DNA from 4 places in the Enterovibrio paralichthyis genome. Region 3 is predicted to be linked to each of the others. Evidence: predicted binding sites of a transcription regulator. Region 3 holds the regulator's gene; each other region holds the start of a gene.

Region 1 (5,019 bases), on a different contig from region 3:
CACCTTGAAACCGTCGCCAGACTCAAAGCTTATTAGCTGAGATGCAATGTCCTTACAGCCGGTATTTTTGGCAATGTTTGGCATGGCGGCATCGTTTTCCCAGTTGCGGTCAGCACTGTGGGCATAGGCTGTCGCCGGTGTGGCGTGGGTAATACGCGCGGTGGAAACCACACCCAGCGCCTTACCTTTTTCACCGGCAAGGCTGAAGATGGTATCGAGTTCATTGCCAGCCACAGTGTCACAAAAGCCGCGGCGGACATTGTCATTGATATTGATGACACCGGCTTTGGTTTTGACACCGCTGACCATGGCAGTCGCCGTGCCTGCAGAATCCGGCGTTTGCATGTCGGTGTTATAGGTTTTGGACAGCGCAACGTTTGGCAGGCTTTCCAGGGTCAGGCTGTTTTCTTCGCCGGTTTTACCCTGAAGCTGACCTGCATAGATGCGTGCAGCTGTAATGGTGCCAACGCTCATGCCGTCACCGATAAACAGGATCACGTTTTTGGCTTTGCCTTCAATCGGCTTTTGCTTTTTGGCATTTTCCAGCGCGGCTTTGGCATCGGTATACCAAACGTCACCTTGTTGGCTGGGCGTCGCCAAGGCGGAAGAGGCAATCAAGGTTGTTGCGATAAGTGAGAGAGAAAATGTTGTTTTCATTGGTAGCTTCCACTGCATGAATTGTCGGCCATGATTGTTGACAGCCACGATGACAGAGCAATGATGATTAGATGACAAAATAAATACGCTTAAAGCGCGGGTGGGAGCGAATAACCAAATGAAACCGTTCGTTTTGATGCATAAAAAAGCCCTGCCATCGTGTGAAGGGCAGGGCATTTTAAAAAGAGGGGATTATCAGTAACAGACGACGTAACGGTCGGGTCTGTGGTTCATGGCCAGTACCAGGTTCAGGACAAAAGCACCGACGACTGAACAAGCCAGAAGCCAAGGGGAAACAAAGAAAAATGAGGCCATCAAGATTGTAATGTCGATCCCCATTTGGACATTTCCGGCACGGATCCCGAACTTATCCTGACAAAACAGCGCCAACACGTTAAACCCTCCGAGGCTCGCGTTGTGGCGGAAAATCATCAACATGCCCACACCCATCAGCAAGCCGCCGATCAGTCCACAGTAAAGAGGTTGCAGCCACCCGATAGTGAAAACGTGGGAAATGTGGTCAACCATCAGGGACACCATGCCACCGGCGAAAATACTGCGTAGGGCGAATTGTTTACCGAAGCGATACCATCCCATCACATAGAAAGGTATGTTGAACAGGAAATACAGGGTACCGAATGATAACTCGGTAAACTGGGAAACAAGCAGCGCAAGACCTGTCGTGCCACCGGTCAGCAATCCTGCTTGCTGGAGAAAATAAACGCCTTGAGCGACTAGAAAGGTACCAGAGAGGATCGCAATCATATCTTCAATCTGGGAATGGCGGGGGAGGTGTTGCAAGGTGTCGCTCCTTAAAAAAATGGGATGTCGTTTTTCAATGCATCCGCGACGCAAGCACGGCTATCGACTAAAAAAAGCAAGGCATATTAATGAGATTGCATTCTTGAGAGAAGAGGGGCTTTACACAGCGTTGCGTATCGGTGTCAGCAATTGGTTACGTGCTGTAAACCTGAAAACTTTACAGTGTGGTTATCCCGCGATATGAACTGAATTCATGCTGGGAATGAAAAATGACCATGTTCACTGATGCAAAAAAAATGTGATTGCTACTATCTGTTGCGCAACAAATTTTGTAGAATCGCAGCGATTGGGAATGCCATGACGAAAACGTTTGCGTCCGCATGGATACTGATGTTTGCGTCATGATGAAAATCAACTCATTCCAAGGTGAAAACCAGGTTGACCGGTTAGTTTGCTCGCGCGAGTTATCCGGTCAACTTGGTACCAAATTCCTAGGGAACAATCTGAGTCAGGAGATACAGATGCTAAAGCGTGACATGAATATCGCTGATTATGATCCGGAGCTGTTTGCCGCGATCCAGGAAGAAACTGCACGTCAGGAAGAGCACATCGAGCTCATCGCGTCAGAAAACTACACCAGCCCTCGCGTAATGGAAGCGCAAGGTTCCCAGCTGACTAACAAGTATGCGGAAGGCTACCCTGGCAAACGCTACTACGGCGGTTGTGAATACGTCGACAAAGCTGAAGCTCTGGCTATCGACCGTGCGTGTGAGTTGTTTGGTTGTGAATACGCGAACGTTCAGCCTCACTCAGGCTCTCAGGCGAACAGCGCTGTTTACATGGCACTGCTGAATCCGGGCGACACGGTACTGGGCATGAGCCTGGCACACGGTGGTCACCTGACTCATGGTTCTCCGGTTAACTTCTCAGGCAAGCACTACAACGTTATCCCTTACGGTATCGACGAAGCGGGCCAAATCAACTACGACGAAATGGAAGCGCTGGCGCTGGAGCACAAGCCGAAGATGATCATCGGTGGTTTCTCTGCGTACTCGCAAATCGTTGACTGGGCACGCATGCGTGAAATCGCGGACAAAGCAGGTGCTTACCTGTTCGTTGATATGGCGCACGTTGCGGGTCTGATTGCGGCGGGTGTTTACCCAACGCCAATCCCACACGCTCACGTTGTCACTACCACTACGCACAAAACCCTGGCGGGTCCACGTGGCGGTCTGATCCTGTCTAACGCGGGCGAAGACATGTACAAGAAGCTGAACTCAGCGGTATTCCCTGGTGGTCAAGGTGGCCCTCTGATGCACGTTATTGCTGCAAAAGCAGTGGCGTTCAAAGAAGCGATGGAGCCAGAGTTCAAAGCGTACCAACAGCGCGTGGTGGATAACGCCAAAGCCATGGTAGGTCAGTTCCAGGAGCGCGGTTACAAGATCGTTTCCAACAGCACTGAAAACCACCTGTTCCTTGTTGACCTGATTGACAAGAACATCACAGGTAAAGAAGCCGATGCAGCGCTGGGCGCAGCGAACATCACTGTGAACAAGAACAGCGTGCCAAACGACCCACGCAGCCCATTCGTTACCTCTGGTATCCGCGTAGGTACCCCGGCGATTACCCGCCGTGGTTTCACTCAGGAAGATGCCAAAGAGCTGGCGAACTGGATGTGTGACGTACTGGACAACATCGACAACGCAGAAGTTATCGACGCGACCAAAGCGAAGGTACTGGATATCTGCAAACGTCTGCCAGTATACGCATAAGCCGTTATCTGATTGAAAAAAGCACCTTCGGGTGCTTTTTTTGTGCCTGTTTTCACCACTTTCACGCTTTCCCGCTTGGGTAAATCGGTTACACTGTTCACCAATTGTTTAAGGAGGCGAGATGCACTGTCCATTTTGTGGTGCGAATGACACCAAAGTCATTGATTCCCGACTGGTCGCAGACGGTCATCAGGTGCGTCGTCGTCGCCAGTGTTTGGCGTGTAACGAACGGTATACCACGTTTGAAACAGCAGAGCTGGTGATGCCGCGTATCATCAAAACCAATGGTAACCGAGAGCCATTTAACGAAGATAAACTGCGTGGCGGCATTCAGCGGGCTCTGGAAAAACGTCCGGTGAGCACAGACGATATTGAAAAGTCGATTAACACGATTAAGTCGACCCTGCGTGCAACCGGTGAGCGTGAAGTGTCCTCTACCTTGGTCGGTAATCTGGTGATGGATGCGCTTAAAGAGCTGGATAAAGTGGCGTATATCCGTTTCGCTTCTGTGTATCACAGCTTTGAAGATATCCGCGATTTCGGCGAAGAGATCGCCCGTCTGGAAAAATAAACTGTTTTATGTTTTCAGAATTTGATTCCCAAATGATGCTGCGCGCCATTGAACTGGCAAAGCGCGGCGTTTATACCACAGCACCAAACCCCAACGTGGGTTGTGTGATCACCTTGGGTGAAGAAATCATTGGCGAAGGGTTTCATTTCCGCGCCGGTGAGCCTCATGCCGAAGTGCATGCCCTGCGCGCCGCAGGCGATCGCGTCAAAGGCGCGACCGCGTATGTCACCCTTGAGCCCTGTTCCCATTATGGCCGCACACCGCCGTGTGCTGATGCGCTGGTTGCCGCCGGCGTCAGCCGCGTGGTCTGCGCCATGGTTGACCCTAACCCGCAGGTAGCGGGGCGTGGCATTCAGCGCCTGCGTGATGCGGGCATTCACGTCGATGTTGGCTTGTTCCAGGCCGATGCTGAAGCACTTAACCCCGGTTTTATCAAAATGATGAAATCCGGCTTGCCTTATGTTCAGTTGAAGCTTGCATCCAGCCTTGATGGACGAACCGCGCTTTCTAACGGTGAAAGCAAATGGATCACCGGCAGTGAGGCACGCGCGGATGTACAGGCATTCCGCGCCAAAGCGGGTGCTGTCCTCTCTACCAGCCAGACCGTGATTGATGATAACCCATCGCTCAATGTGCGCTGGGAGCAGTTACCTCAGACGGTGCAAGCAGAGTATGCGCAAGCAGATTTGCGACAGCCCGTCCGTGTGATCCTGGATACACATGGCAAGGTATCTTCTGACGCCCATTTATTTTCCCTGGAAGGCAGCATCGTTTTGCTGACTGCAGCGCCAGATCAGGTTGCATGCCATGACGGTGTGGAAGTGGTGGCGATTGAACAAGGGAATAACGGCCTGAACCTCGACGCTGCGATGCGTGCGCTTGCAGCCCGTGGCATCAACCATATCTGGGTAGAGGCTGGGGCAACACTGGCTGGCAGCCTCCTGAGTGCTGGGCTGGTGGATGAACTGATTGTCTATCAGGCGCCTAAACTGATGGGAACTGACAGCCGCGCTCTGGTGAACCTTTCTGGGATCACTTCCATGGACGAGGTGCCGGCATATAGGCTCACTGACGTAGCGCGTATTGGTAACGACGTGCGCCTTCGCATGCAAAAGCCGTAAAAGAATACAAAGCGAATTACTATGTTTACAGGAATTATAGAAGCGGTTGGCCATATCCAGAAAATTACCCCGAAAGGCGGTGATATATCCCTGACCGTGGAAAGCGGCAAGCTGGATTTGTCGGATGTGAAACTCG
Region 2 (5,019 bases), on a different contig from region 3:
TGCTGGAGCGCGGGAACCAGGACGACTGGTTTGCTTCCAATACCATTTTGTTTGCGACGGTGATTTCCGCCATCGCCTGGGTCTTTTTCCTCACACGGTCGTTCCGTACCAAAGGCGATATTGCGCCGATGTGGCTGCTGAAAGACCGAAACCTCGCGCTGTCGTGCATTGTGATGACCGGCTTTTCTATGGGCATGTTCGGTATTGTCCAGCTGCAGCCGATGATGCTGGAGCAGTTGCTGAATTATCCGGTGGAAATCACGGGCTTTATGATGGCGCCGCGCGGGCTGACGTCGGCCATCGTGCTGCTATCGCTGTCGCGGATTATTGACCGGCTCGACCCGCGCATGTTGATTGTGGCGGGGCTGATCCTTAACGGCATCGGTAGCTTCCTGATGATGCGCTATTCGCTGGATATCGACATGTTCTGGGTGCTGATGCCGAGTATCGTGCAGGGCGCTGGTATGGGGCTGGTGTTTGCACCCTTGAGCCAGCTGGCTTACGCCACACTGGCACCGAACCAGGCGGTGGGCGGGGCAGTGATTTTCAACCTGTGCCGTACACTGGGTGGTTCGTTCGGGATTTCCATCGTGAACACCTATTTCAGCCAAATCCAGCAAAAAGAGTGGAATGCACTGGGCGGTGGACTGACACCGGATAACCCATTGGTTCAGCAGTACGCCGCCACACAGGGCACCAGCGTGACCAATCCGGACTTTATCGCCAACCTGACATCCATGCTTCAGCAGCAATCAACCCTGCTGGCCTTCGTCTACACCTTTGGTTTTATTATGGTGTCCTATTTCGTGCTCATTCCGTTACTGGCACTGTTCAAGCGGGTGAAAAAAGGTGAGCCTCCGGCGGCAGACAAAGCCTGACACTGTTGGCTGGGCACAAAAAAGCACGCCATTGGGCGTGCTTTCTTTATTCGTTCATCCGGCAAAATTACAGGATGATAGCCTTTACCGCGTCATCTTTACGATCCAGGTAGTGGGTCGATTTGATACGGCGGATGGTGCGGCATTTACCACGGATCAACAGGGTTTCTGTGGTGGCGATGTTGCCCTTGCGGGTGATGCCTTCCAGCAGATCACCTTTGGTAATACCGGTGGCAGAGAAAATCACGTTGTCGCTGCTCGCCATGTCTTCCATGGTCAGGCGGACATTGGTTTCAATGCCCATCTCTTTGCAGCGCTCGATTTCGATTTCACCCAGACGGCGGTTTTCTTCGCTGTCTTCTTTCACTTCGTGACGCGGGATTAGGCGGCCATTCATGTCACCACCCAGCGCGCGGATCACGGCCGCAGACACCACACCTTCCGGTGCGCCGCCGATACCGACCATCACGTCCACTTCGCTGTCTGGCATACAGGTCAGGATAGAGGCAGCTACGTCGCCGTCAGGAATCGCGAAAACTTTTACGCCCATTTCCTGCATTTCACGGATAGTGTCATCGTGGCGTGGCTTTGCCAGCGTGGTGACGACCAGTTCATCCAGCGATTTACCCAGTGCTTTGGCAATGTTGATCAGGTTGTCACGCAGTGGCAGTTCGATGTTGATAACGCCTTTGGCTTCCGGACCGACAACCAGTTTTTCCATGTACATGTCCGGTGCTTTCAGGAAAGTGCCTTTTTCACCTGCAGCCAGCACAGCCAGAGCATTTGACTGGCCCATTGCGGTCATGCGGGTGCCTTCGATTGGATCAACCGCGATATCTACGGCATCACCACCCAGACCCACTTTCTCACCGATGTAGAGCATAGGGGCTTCATCGATTTCGCCTTCGCCGATAACAATTTCACCTTCAATGTCGGTCTTGTTCAGCAGAATACGCATTACTTCAACGGCGGCACCGTCTGCTGCATTTTTGTCACCGCGGCCCAGCCACTTGTAACCCGCCAGTGCAGCGCCTTCCGTGACGCGTGAAAAAGCCATCGCCAAATCGCGTTTCATCCGATCTCCAGAGAATTTTTTTAGTGAAAATGGGGTGTTACACGCCACCACGGCGGGTAACTGAAAACTCGGCGCGGATTCTAACACAAGCAAAAAGGAAACGTTTGCGTTTTTGGGCGGGTAGCTGACGTCGGTCAGATACCCGCTGGTTTATCAGTGCTGTACCCAGCCTTTGGCACACTCAATCGCGCGCTGCCAGCCACGGTGACGGCGTTCGCGTTTGCCGTCGTCATCACACGGGGTGAAGACGCGGTCTATCTGCGCTTTGTCTTTCAGTTCATCAATCGATGACCAGTAACCGACAGCCAGACCGGCGAGGTAGGCGGCGCCAAGGGCGGTGACTTCGGTAACCTGTGGACGCTGCACTTCGGTGTTGAGTACGTCAGACTGGAACTGCATCAGGAAGTTGTTGGCCACAGCGCCGCCGTCAACTTTGAGAAAGTCCAGCGTGATGCCGGAATCTGCTTCCATGGCGGTCAGCACATCAAGGGACTGGTAGGCAATGCTTTCCAGCGTGGCGCGGATGATGTGGTTGGCGTTCACGCCACGGGTAATACCTACGATGGTACCGCGGGCGTAAGGGTCCCAGTGTGGTGCGCCGAGGCCGGTGAAAGCCGGTACCACATACACGCCGTTGCTGCTGTCGACCTTGGTGGCGAAGTATTCGGAGTCCTTCGCATCGGTCAGCAGTTTCATTTCATCACGCAGCCACTGGATAGAGGCGCCGCCCATAAATACTGCGCCTTCCAGTGCATAGGCAACGTCGCCTTTGGGGCCGCAGGCGAGGGTAGTCAGAAGGCCATTGCGCGACGCGACCTTTTCCTTGCCAGTGTTCATCAGCAGGAAGCAGCCGGTGCCGTAGGTGTTTTTGGCCTGGCCTGCTTCCACACACATCTGGCCGAACAGGGCCGCCTGTTGATCCCCTGCGATCCCTGCGATCGGCACCCGGGTTCCGCCTTTACCCCCAAGGTTGGCCTTACCGTAGACTTCAGACGAGGCTTTCACTTCGGGCATCATGGACGCCGGAATGTTAAGCGCCTTGAGCAAGGTTTCATCCCATTCCAAGGTGTTGATGTTGAACAGCATGGTACGGCTGGCGTTGGTGTAGTCAGTGACATGGACGCGTCCCTGGGTCATTTTCCAGATAAGCCAGGTATCAATGGTGCCAAACAGCAGGTCGCCTTTTTCTGCCAGTTCATGCGCTCCCTCGACATGGTCGAGTATCCATTTGATTTTGGTGCCGGAAAAATAGGGGTCGACCACCAAGCCTGTAGTGTCGCGGATATAGTCTTCGTAGCCATCGTCTTTAAGCTGCTCGCAGATGGCGGCAGTACGGCGGCATTGCCAGACAATGGCGTTGTAAATCGGTTTGCCGGTGTGGCGGTTCCAGACCACTGTGGTTTCGCGTTGGTTGGTTATACCGATAGCGGCTACTTCGTCCGAACGGATACCGACTTTCCCCAGCGCCTCCACCAGTGTCGCCATCTGGGTGGCGTAAATTTCCAGCGGATCGTGTTCTACCCAGCCTGTGTGTGGGTATATCTGCGCAAATTCCCGTTGGGCAACCGTGACAATATTGGCGTCATGGTCAAGGACTACGGCGCGGGAGCTGGTGGTGCCCTGATCGAGTGCGACAATATATTTTGGCTCGGTGCTCATGGCGTCTCCTTGCAGTTTTCTTCTTAGCATAGCGTTGGTTGGTGGTGCCGGTAGCACCGGATGTTGGATCTTACTTTAAAGGGGAAACCTGTTTCGTGAAGACGCGAAAGCATAAAATGTGCGTTCGCTCATTAATTGAGCGTTTGATGAGCGTTTAAGGTTCAAAGTGATATGCAGCAGGGTGCGCTAAGGCACTTACATGGACAAAGTCAGTTGCATACGGGAAGGCAGAAAAGAAAAAGGCTGACACGCGATGGCGGTCAGCCCGGCCGATTCCGGCAAGTCTTGGTGTCAACCAAGAGAGATACGATCCTGATAACCCTATCATGACATGAGTGAATAGAAATTGAGTGATATCGCATTTTTAGTCATTTATTTGGCGTCAGGTGTCAAGCCCCGTCAAAACAAAGGGTTATTGATGCGAATAAATGCTGATTTTTTGCTCGTTTGTGTGAGAAATATTGATTCCAAAGGTGCGACCGGCGTCCTGCGCAGTTAGAATAGCCTTCTGGGACGCACAGGGTGCCAGAGCCTGCTACAGCAGGCCCAGCCTTACCGGGTAAGCCTTGGCGAATATTGCGCGTAGCGCTTGGATGTTGGAAAACATAGGTGGCCTTGATGTCATTGGAAATTTTAGAGCAGCTTGAAGCCAAAGTTCAGATGGCAGTAGATACCATTTCTCTGCTGCAGATGGAAATCGAAGAACTTAAAGAGAAAAACGAAACGCTGGGCCGTGAGTCGGACACCGTTCGTGAAAGCCGTGATGCGCTGGAGCAGGAAAATGCGCGTCTTAAAGCGGATCAGGAAGCGTGGCAACAACGCATCCGCAGTCTGCTTGGCAAGATTGAAGAAGTTGAATAACAAAAAACAGAGCCTTCAGGCTCTGTTTTTCTATCAGCGTTTTACTGTCACTCGATATCGATAGGTTCTTGCGACAGGATGACGCCTGTGGTGTCGGCGTAGAGATGATCTTCTGGAATAAAGGTGACGCCACCGAAATTCACCGGTACATCACTCTCTCCGATGCCGTGGCCATCTGCGCCAACCGGAATAGACGCTAGCGCCTGGATACCGATATCCAGCTCATCAATGGCATCCACGTCACGCACACAACCGTACACAACCAGACCTTCCCAATTATTCTCAGCCGCCAGTGACGCGATTTCTGCGTCCACCAGAGCACGGCGCAGTGAACCGCCGCCGTCAATCAGCATCACGCGACCTTCGCCGTCCTGCTCCGCCATCTGACGGATAAGGCCGTTGTCTTCAAAACACTTGATGGTAGTGATTTGGCCGCCAAACGAACTACGACCGCCATATGAGCTCATCATTGGCTCGAGAACATCAACCTGATCCAGGTACATGTCACACAGTTCAGAGGTATTGTATTCCATAGTCAGACTTCTC
Region 3 (5,019 bases):
GAAGAAGCCTTCACCGGCGGCAAGACTAAAATGGAATGGATCGAAGAGATCTACAACGGTGCGCGTCTGCAAGGCCGTGGTATCGGTGTTCGTATGCCTAACTTCGTTAAATTCTGGGAAGAAGAGCAATTCATTGCGTTCCCAGAAGGTACCGAGTGGGTTCGTCACTCAGCGTTCCGTAAAGAACCGGATCTGGAGCCACTGGGAACCGCGACTGGCCTTATCGAAATCTACTGTAAGACTATCGCTGACATGGGTTACGACGACTGTCAGGGCCACCCAATGTGGTTCGAGAAAGTGGAACGTAGTCACGGTGGTCCTAAGTCGAACAAGTACCCGCTGCACATGCAAAGCTGTCACCCGAACTACCGTCTGCACTCGCAGCTGTGTTCTTCTGACGACTTCCGTGGTACTTACACTGTTGCTGGCCGCGAGCCTTGCTACATCAGCTCTGCAGACGCAGCGGCGCGTGGCATCAAGTCTGGCGATCTGGTACGCGTGTTTAACGACCGTGGTCAGGTACTGGCAGGTGCAGTCGTGACTGACGACTACAAAGCAGGCGTTTGTCGTATCGAAGAAGGTGCATGGTACTCTCCGCTGGAAGGTGGCAAGCCAGGTACCCTGTGTACTTACGGCGATCCAAACGTACTGACCATGGATATCGGTACTTCTAAGCTGGCTCAGGCAACTTCTGCGCACACCGCACTGGTTGAGATTGAGAAATTCACCGGCAAAGTACCCGCAGTCACTGGCTTCAGCGGCCCGACTGAAGTTAGCGATGTTAACCCACTGTTCCCAGCGATGGATATCGCATAAGAGACAGTGTGAAGAAAAAGGGCAGCTAAGCTGCCCTTTTTTACTCTAACTTATATACACTTGAAGGGCTTATACCCAAGTGTCCTCTTTCTACAGGCTGCTTGGGTATACACTCTAACGCTTATCGAAAAACGGAATGACAATGCAAGAATTTATTGCCATTAACGAGCAACGTGCCGAATTCTACTGGTGGATGTCATCACTGTTCGCCACCGAGTTAACGCAGGACGACCTGAACAACTACCACGGCGCTGACATGGATAACTATTTCTCCGTGCTGGCCATGACAGGCGAACTGAGTACACCCGTAGCCGGGCTTCGTGAAGCACTGGCAAAACTGAAAACACGTCAGGATGCCCAACTGGAGCTGGCGGCCGATTTCTGCGGCCTGTTCCTGAGCACGCCGAAAACCGGTGCCCTGCCCTACGCCTCTATCTATATTGGCGAATCTGGTCTTTTGAATGACAAGCCAGCGCAGGAAATGGGTAAATGGATGGAAAGTTACGGCATTGCCCAGCGTAAAGATTTCAACGAACCTTTCGACCATCTGGCCGTGGTTTTGGATTTCATGGGTAATCTCGTCATTCTGGCAAATAAAGAAGAAGACGAAGAAAAACAAGAAGCGGTGATGCAAGAGCAACAGCGTTTTCTGGAAACCATGGTGATGCCTTGGATTGAACAATTCCAAAGCACCCTTAACCAGTTTGACCAATTTGGCTTCTATAAAGCGGCAGGTAATCTGCTGGTCAGCTTTATCAAACTGGACTTAGCCTTCCTCAAAGGCGAATAAATTATTTACCCAAACAATCAGCCGGGTTATTACCCGGCTTTTTTATTTTAAAGAATTCATTTAGCTAGCCCGAAATTGCTTGACCACCATCAAGCTTATTTACCTTGCTGAAATAGAATAATTGCGACAAGTGGCGGTAGCCATTAAACTGTGAACGCAAGCGATTGGCATTGAGATATTTCCTGAGAATTACACCAGACTCAAGTAACTGCCTCGCGAGATTGCCCTGCCCCCAATTGCCGTTATCCGGCCCTGTGCATACAGCATCATGGTTTGCATTGATATCGGGGAATGAAGCGCATCTCCCAAGCTAAATGAACCTGAAGCCGGTGACATAGCCGGAATTGTACGCCGCTGATTGAAAGCGGCGTAAACATGTGCAGCACCTGACAATTCATACGCTGCCAATGAAAACGATAAGAAGATTACCGAATGGCAACAATTAAAGACGTCGCTCGTCTCGCAGGTGTCTCGACCACCACCGTTTCGCACGTGATCAATAAGACACGTTTTGTGGCCGAGAACACCACTACAAAAGTATGGGCGGCAGTTGATGAACTGAATTACGCACCAAGCGCCGTCGCGCGCAGTCTGAAATGTAACTCTACCCGCACCATTGGCATGCTGGTAACCAAATCCACAAACCCATTCTTTGCGGAAGTGGTACATGGCGTTGAAGAATATTGCTACAACGAAGGCTACACCCTGATCCTTTGTAACACCGAAGGCAACCTGGCAAAACAGCGCGATTACCTGCGCATGCTGGCTGAGAAGCGCGTTGATGGCCTGTTGGTTATGTGTTCAGACCTGAATGAAGAACTGCTGGCACTGCTGGAGAAAAAAGCGGATCTGCCAATGGTCGTGATGGACTGGGGTACCCAGCACGTGAATACCGACTGTATTCAGGATAACGCTGAGCTGGGTGGCTACATTGCGACGAAACATTTCATCGAAAACGGCCACACCAAAATCGGTTGTATCTCCGGCCAAATGGACAAACTGACCTGCCAGGAGCGCCTGCAAGGTTTCCGCCGTGCGTTGGAAGAAGCCGGTTTGACCTATCACCCTGAGTGGATTGTTGAAGCAGACTTTGAATGTGACTCAGCAGTTGAGGCGACAAATAAGCTGATCGCGCAGAAAGACCGCCCTACGGCTGTGTTCTGCTTTAACGACATCATGGCGTTGGCGGCAATCAGTACGTTCAGACAAGCCGGTTTGGATGTGCCGAACGACATTTCTGTGATTGGCTACGACAACATTGATCTGGCAGGCTTCTTCTCGCCGCCTTTGACGACCATCCACCAGCCGAAAAACCGACTGGGTAAAACCGCCATCAAGTTGCTGATGGAGCGTTTGGCGAACAAAGAAAACAAGCAACAAATTTTCGAAATGCAGCCAGAACTGGTGGTGCGCCGTTCAGTGAAAAACTTGAACAACTAATCGGCGCACTTCGTGCAAAATTACATCAAAAAGCCCGAGATTACACTCGGGCTTTTTTGTTTTTTGCAAGTTTTATGAAAATTGGAATCTTATTGTTGCGACAAAGCTCAAAATCGCTAAAATGCCCAGTTTTCTAGTGCTACCCTTATTCAGATTAACGAATTGGGTGAAACGGACAAAAATTCTTCTATAACAAGAGGAACCCTTTATTTTTAGACGTATCAATAACGCTCTATCTGAACCAAGATCACACTTTGCTAGACCAGCAATAACGACAAAATGACATGATTCGGTTAAGCTAAATCATGTTAAGAAAAGGCAAACCACGGCGAAAGCGTGGGACGCAAAGCTTCCGGCCTCACACCGACGATAACTTCAACGGTGATGGTAGCGGGGTTACCGATGACGTTAGCATTTCAAAGCCCGGTTCACCCGGTTCGTTGACAATTCTCTGAATTCGCTTTGCTACGTTACTCCTTGACCATTCATCCAGGAACGTATTGATTGAGAATAAGTCACATGGATAAACCTACTCTAAAAAACACACTGAAGTTCTTCGAATGTCTGGGCAAAATCAAATCCCGTTCTATGTTTGGCGGATTTGGTGTTTTTTGCGACGAGACAATGTTCGCGCTTGTCGTGAATGATCAGCTCCACCTTCGGGCAGGCAGCGGTAATCTGTCAGAATTCAAGAAACTGGCAATGACCCCATACGTTTACAAAAAACGTGGTTTTCCAGTTGTCACTAAATACTACGCTGTGCCCGAGAATTGGTGGGAACAGTCTGAACTCATGATGAGTCACGCCAAGAAGGCGCTGTCAATTTCCAGGGAAGATCAACAGGAAAAGAAGACGGCTGCGCCTACACGTATCAAAGATCTTCCCAACCTTCGCCTAGCAACAGAACGCATGCTAAAAAAAGCAGGAATCGACTCTGTCGAAGAACTGCAGCGTGCGGGCGCAGTGCGTGCTTATAAAGCGCTACAAGAGTCACACAGCGATAACCTGAGTATCGAGCTTTTGTGGGCACTCGAAGGTGCAATTGAGGGGAAACACTGGTCTGTCATCACTCCACAGCGCCGCAATGAACTGTTAGAAACACTCCAACAGTAAAAGCCTCACCAACAACTCCCCAAAAACAGCCAATGTGCTTTTCCCGCCATTGGCTGTTTTTTTGATTACCCCCACATTTATCCCCCTTAACACCAATCACTAACCGTATGCCGTTTTGAAAACATTTATTGCCCTCAATCTGCGTCCCTTTTGAAGATGAAATGGAAAAGTTTGCCATAGGCGAAAGCTTTAACAGCGGGGATTTGACCACGATACTTAATAAAAATAGAGACTGATTAGGTGAACGCGAAGAAACGATGGCAAAACTTCATAAGTCTCATTAATGTGACAATCATCACATATACAGAACGGAAATTATGCTTCTGATTATCAGATCATCACTTTCTGAGCTATGCCAAAAGAGGAGATAGATTAATGGCAACAATAAGATGCATTACAACAAACCTTTTCCAGACCAAGTTGACCGCATATTCCGGGACCATTTCCGGAAGTGGCCTCGTCGGTTCAAATGGACAGTTTTTGGCTGTTTCTTTTTGCCACTTTCATTTTACTATGCCAGCGCGCACGGTACCTTTGCTCCCTCATTCCTGACCATTCTAGTGATCGTCTTTTTTGCCGTTAATGCGTTGGTTGTCATTTGGGGGCTCAGGCTGAACAGTTTTGCCCAACGTAGCTACTGGCACCGTAACTATCACATTTCGGGCACGACGACGCTGGCACTCATTCCACTGGCCTTATTGGCTATCCAATACACAAAATACTGTCTGTAAAATACATACTGCTTGTTATTGAAGCGTTTATCACAGTGTGCATGACAATCCCTATCGCCAATCTTTCTGTGTTCTTCGATAAAATATCAAAGCGCCTGCAATCAAATCCGTATGCTCCCGGTCATTTAT
Region 4 (5,019 bases), on a different contig from region 3:
TTGTTTGGTTGATGGCAGGCCTTGGAATGGTCATCGCATTTGATTACTGGCGACAGGCTCTGATTTTATGCGGGTTTGTACTATTTGTCCTGGTTGGAATAGATAAGGTTGAAACAACCTTTTCTTCCCTGACTAAAGGTGTTCACAAACGCTGGGAAAGGAAGCGGAAAAAAGACGATATATTGCCTTGAAACGAACAGTAGCGAGGCTTGAGCTGAAACCAAGTCGTTAATCGACATTTTTTGTCGTCACGATTAATTTATCTCACTTTACGTTTCGAGTTGGCGAAATAATAATCGCGCCAAACTCTTCCCAAAAACCTGCGTGTCCTACGCGGGTTTTTTAGTTTCATTCAATCGTCTAGAGAAAGAAATTGCAGCAGAACCCTGTTATTCAGGCTGATCGCAACAGTCCACTTGTACCTGTGCTCAGCCTCAGTTTATTTGCTATTGCATCAGGTTACTTGATGAGCCTAATTCCGCTTGCGCTGGAATCACGCGGTATGTCAGTAAGCCTGGCATCCTGGCTTGCAAGCGTATTCTATGCAGGACTCTTGGGCGGTGCGTTGATCAGTGCACGAATTGTGGGGCGCTTTGGTCACAGAAAGTCGCTGGTCGCCTTTCTACTTGTTGTGGTGGGCACCGTTGCGGTCATGGCCGTGTTCGGCTCAGCACCCGCTTGGTTGGTCGGGCGCTTTATCGCCGGCGTCGCGGTTGCCGGGGTGTTTGTTGTTATCGAGTCCTGGCTGCTGATGGCAGACACAGAAAAAGCGCGGGCAAAGCGTCTCGGTCTGTATATGGCTTCACTTTATGGTGGTTCAGCGCTTGGTCAATTGGGTATCGGCCTTTTTGGCACAAACGATGCTCTGCCACTCATGATTGTGGCATCGATTTTCTTTGCCGCGGTATTGCCACCGGTTGTGTTTAAAAATGGCCGCCCAAAAGCAGTAGGCCACTCAAGTATTAAAGTCAGTGAAATGAAGTTGCTTCCATCAGCCGCTTACATTGGCTGTATCGTTTCCGGCTTGGTATTGGGTTCTATTTATGGCTTGTTACCGCTGGAACTGGAAAGCAAATACAGCCACAGTCAGGTCGGTGCGCTAATGGCAATCGTCATTCTTGGCGGAATGATAGTTCAGCCTTTGGTGAGCTGGCTAAACTCCCGCGTAGAAAAAGCATTGTTGATGGCTGTATTTTGTTTCACAGGCTTGCTGTCTATTGCCATGATTGAGATTGCCACTGTTGCTGGAGGTGTTATGGCGGGCATGTTCTTGTTGGGTGCTTCGGCATTTGCACTCTACCCTGTCGCCATCACCCTTGCCTGTCGAAACGTTTGTGAATCAAAAATTGTTGCAGCGGCGGAGCTTATGCTGCTTAGCTACAGTGTCGGTTCAGTCGTGGGGCCAGTATTAGCCGGCAAAGCAATGCAGGTGAAAGGTGGGCTGATGTTCTATTTCGTTGTCTGCTTCGCTGCAACGCTTCTCTATATGCTGGTATCTACCAAGCGCAACCGTCATACCGGTACTGATGGCGTTGATAACGCTGTATCAATGGATATGTAATCTTTAGCGTGTTTAGCGTGGCTTGTACCCAAAACAACGCCACGCTTTTTTACTTCCTATACCATCCAGATTTCTCTACAAATCACTCTCAAATACTAAAGTACCGCTTCAGACGGCAAATTTCCGTCATGTTTTGAGCGCAAGCCTTATACCAATCCGACATTAATATTATCTTTTTGTTTTTTATCGAAAAACATATTTTCCGTGACGAATGTCACGTTAACAAAAACATAACACCAAACTCATACTGACTAATAAAATGAGCACGCATGGGTTAAAAACACATCAAAAGCCAGACAAAAGAGAGAAAAAAACATGGACTACGGTAAAAATTTGACATCAGGCTAACATTTCAGCCAATCACGACCCCAGTCAACGATAATAATCCATATATATCAGAGAGATAATAATTCTCAATAAAAAATAATTACCAATATTTGTACATTCTGTAACGGCTTCCTAGGCTCCTGTTAACTGTCAACTTTGAGACAGTCGTCACACTACGGGAGATTTGAGCATGTACCTTTTTAAGCGTTCGACGATGATCTTAGTTGTTGCACTATTGACACTGTCAGGGTGCGTCCATATCAATGGCCCACTTGAATACGCCAATGAAAATGAAACCAACACTCCTTCTGTAAATTATTTGCCTGTTGGCATCCCCTTTTTGCTTGGCGGTCACGGCACCAGCGTCCCCCTTACTTCAGAATTGAGCCTAACGGCAAAGCATGTTGCGAAAATAGACTTCAGTGAAGTCGTTGCGTACCATCCAGATTGCGACATAGCGCTTATAAAAGAAGACAACACAGGTAAGAAACTCGCTTCTCTCGGCAAGATTCACTCGCAAGAGAGCATCAAGACTGTCGGTCGTGGACTAACAGGAAAAACGCTTGTCGGAGAGGGCAAGTATTACCAAGACGTCAACTTTGTTGACAGCAAAATGTTTGCGCGCTGCCCTGCGAGCATTACAGATGCCGCAGTGCAATCAGGAATGAGTGGTGGTGGAGCGTTCAACGCAAAAGGACAGCTTGTAGGAATTATCTCAGGGATGTCAGGATCAAGATTTCGAATGCTTGACGGTAGCGAGCTGGGTAACGAACGAACCAGTATTTTTGTGTCGACATACTTTGTACGTGACTGGCTGATCAGTGAAGTAGAACAATTTTACGGTGACACCATTGAGCATCTGGCGGTGACAAAAGATACGTTTACTACAGCCTTCCTCAAAGATTAATCCGGTACTAAAATTTTTAGGTAACCGTGCTTCATCGTTTCGCCGCCCCACAAGCACCATTTTTGAGTTGCAAAATTAGAAACTCCGAGTAACAGCACCCTTTCAATTCCATCGCCCATAGCGCAAACGTTTGCGCTATGGCTAAGTCACACTTTTTTTGACAAAATAGCGGCAGTTAATCTTTCCTAAATTTGTCCAAGGAATAACATGGCCGCTCAAATCATCGATGGAACACTAATATCAAAAACAGTTCGCCAAGAAGTGGCGGCACGCGTCGAAGCACGAAAAGCAGCTGGTTTGAGAGCACCGGGGCTTGCTGTTGTGCTGGTAGGTGATGATCCCGCCTCACAAGTTTATGTTGGAAGTAAGCGCCGCGTATGTGCTGAAGTTGGCTTCGTATCAAAATCCTACGATTTGCCTGCATCGACGAGCGAAGCAGATCTATTGGCTCTTATCGATTCACTCAACGAAGATACAGAAATTGATGGTATCTTGGTTCAACTCCCACTACCGGCTCAAATGGATGCTACCAACGTGCTCGAGCGCATTCACCCTGAGAAAGATGTAGATGGTTTCCATCCATACAACGTGGGTAGATTGTGTCAGCGGATTCCAAAACTCCGCTCCTGTACACCCAAAGGCATCATTACCTTATTGGAAAGATACAATATTCCGCTTCGGGGCAAACACGCTGTCGTCGTTGGTGCGTCTAACATCGTCGGTCGTCCAATGACCATGGAGCTATTATTATCCGGTTGTACAACCACTACCTGCCACCGTTTTACCAAAGATCTTGAAGGTCACGTCCGTCAAGCTGACTTACTCGTTGTTGCAGTGGGTAAACCGAACTTTATCCCTGGCGATTGGGTTAAACCGGGTGCGGTTGTAATCGATGTAGGTATCAACAGATTGGATACTGGTAAATTGGTTGGGGATGTCGAATATGCGGTTGCTGCCAAACATGCCAGCCATATCACCCCCGTACCGGGAGGTGTTGGCCCGATGACCGTAGCAACACTGATTGAAAACACATTACTAGCCTGCGAACAATTCCACTCATAAGCACCAATATCCCTTGGAATGCAGCAGAGTGATCTGCTGCATTACATTGACATATTAGCTGTGTGATGCCACAGAATTACGCCTTACCAAAGTCGGTGAAAATACAGCAGTTTCTTCATCACCCATTTCACCACGAGACAGTGACAGTGCTTGCCTTGCCGCGCGCTCGGCCATCATTTCAATAGGATAACGGACAGTGGTCAACCCGGGATTAAGAAACCGGGCAAGAATTCCATCATCAAACCCGACGACAGACATCTGCTTCGGTACGGCAATGCCATTTTGTTCCAGCACCATCATGGCGCCTGCTGCCATGTTGTCGTTGTAGGCAAATACGGCGGACATATCGAGGGATTTACTCAGTAAGTTGGTCATGGCGCTTTCTCCGCCATCACTGTTGGGCTCCCCGTATTCGATATAGCTTTTACTGAGCGCTATGCCGTTGTCTTTAAGCGCTGCCAGATATCCTTCAATACGCGCCTGGGTATCTTCAATATCCCGCGAGGATGCGATACAAGCGATTTTACTGTGCCCTTGGCGGATAAGGTAGTCCGTAGCAAGGTACGCCCCTTTAAAGTTGTCCAACGCTATACAACGTGTGGCAATTTGTGGGATATGTCGGTTAATCACCACCAGCCCCGGCACTTCTTTCACATACGCTGTCAGCTCTTCGTCGGACAGCCCTTTCGCATGAACAATAATGGCTTCGCAGCGGCTGTTGATCAGAAGTTCCAGTGCATTGCGTTCATCTTCGGCATCGTGATAACCGTTGCCAATCAGGATCTGCTTACCCTGCTCTCTGGCGACATGGTCGATCGCTTTAACCATACTGCCGAAAAACGGATCGGACACATCGGCGACCAACACACCAACGGTGTTTGAACTTTGGCTGACCAGAGCCCTGGCATTCGCATTCGGACGGTAACCCAATTTCGCCATCGCCTTGGTCACCGCTTCAATCGATGCCTGGCTGGCTTTAGGAGATTTATTGACGACGCGTGAAACAGTCGCCACTGAGACGCCAGCTTCTTTCGCAACATCTTTGATAGTGGCCATAGACTTCCTCTTACTACTGGCGTCGGAGACTGAAGAATCAGTGAAAGTAATTACATTCTTTGAAAACTGAAAAGAAACATACCATGCGTGACGGATTGTAATACAT

What was found. The regulator PurR, encoded in region 3, represses purine synthesis genes. The targets are predictions, from matches to a motif close to TNANGNAAACGTTTNCNTNA.
Region 1: glyA (serine hydroxymethyltransferase) is a predicted target of PurR. The motif match lies at 1,778-1,797, and genes of this name have one in related genera.
Region 2: glpX (class II fructose-bisphosphatase) is a predicted target of PurR. The motif match lies at 2,046-2,065, and genes of this name have one in related genera.
Region 4: folD (bifunctional methylenetetrahydrofolate dehydrogenase/methenyltetrahydrofolate cyclohydrolase FolD) is a predicted target of PurR. The motif match lies at 2,914-2,933, and genes of this name have one in related genera.

The regions. Positions count from the first base shown of each region.
Region 1 is NZ_JAHUTS010000011.1:146,432-151,450, forward strand. Features, by position in the region: gene KU854_RS14520 (alkaline phosphatase family protein) at 1-657, opposite strand, end outside; gene KU854_RS14525 (YitT family protein) at 853-1,422, opposite strand; gene glyA (serine hydroxymethyltransferase) at 1,941-3,191, shown strand; gene nrdR (transcriptional regulator NrdR) at 3,313-3,762, shown strand; gene ribD (bifunctional diaminohydroxyphosphoribosylaminopyrimidine deaminase/5-amino-6-(5-phosphoribosylamino)uracil reductase RibD) at 3,771-4,883, shown strand; gene KU854_RS14545 (riboflavin synthase) at 4,905-5,019, shown strand, end outside.
Region 2 is NZ_JAHUTS010000009.1:95,036-100,054, forward strand. Features, by position in the region: gene KU854_RS12820 (DHA2 family efflux MFS transporter permease subunit) at 1-878, shown strand, start outside; gene glpX (class II fructose-bisphosphatase) at 946-1,953, opposite strand; gene glpK (glycerol kinase GlpK) at 2,107-3,612, opposite strand; gene zapB (cell division protein ZapB) at 4,231-4,473, shown strand; gene rraA (ribonuclease E activity regulator RraA) at 4,521-5,006, opposite strand.
Region 3 is NZ_JAHUTS010000017.1:15,258-20,276, forward strand. Features, by position in the region: gene torA (trimethylamine-N-oxide reductase TorA) at 1-816, shown strand, start outside; gene torD (molecular chaperone TorD) at 959-1,606, shown strand; gene purR (HTH-type transcriptional repressor PurR) at 2,039-3,046, shown strand; cyclic di-GMP riboswitch class I at 3,354-3,450, shown strand; gene KU854_RS17505 (TfoX/Sxy family DNA transformation protein) at 3,566-4,159, shown strand; gene KU854_RS17510 (hypothetical protein) at 4,654-4,890, shown strand.
Region 4 is NZ_JAHUTS010000008.1:222,150-227,168, reverse strand. Features, by position in the region: gene KU854_RS12305 (MgtC/SapB family protein) at 1-191, shown strand, start outside; gene KU854_RS12300 (MFS transporter) at 374-1,561, shown strand; gene KU854_RS12295 (S1 family peptidase) at 2,079-2,795, shown strand; gene folD (bifunctional methylenetetrahydrofolate dehydrogenase/methenyltetrahydrofolate cyclohydrolase FolD) at 3,003-3,857, shown strand; gene KU854_RS12285 (substrate-binding domain-containing protein) at 3,912-4,913, opposite strand.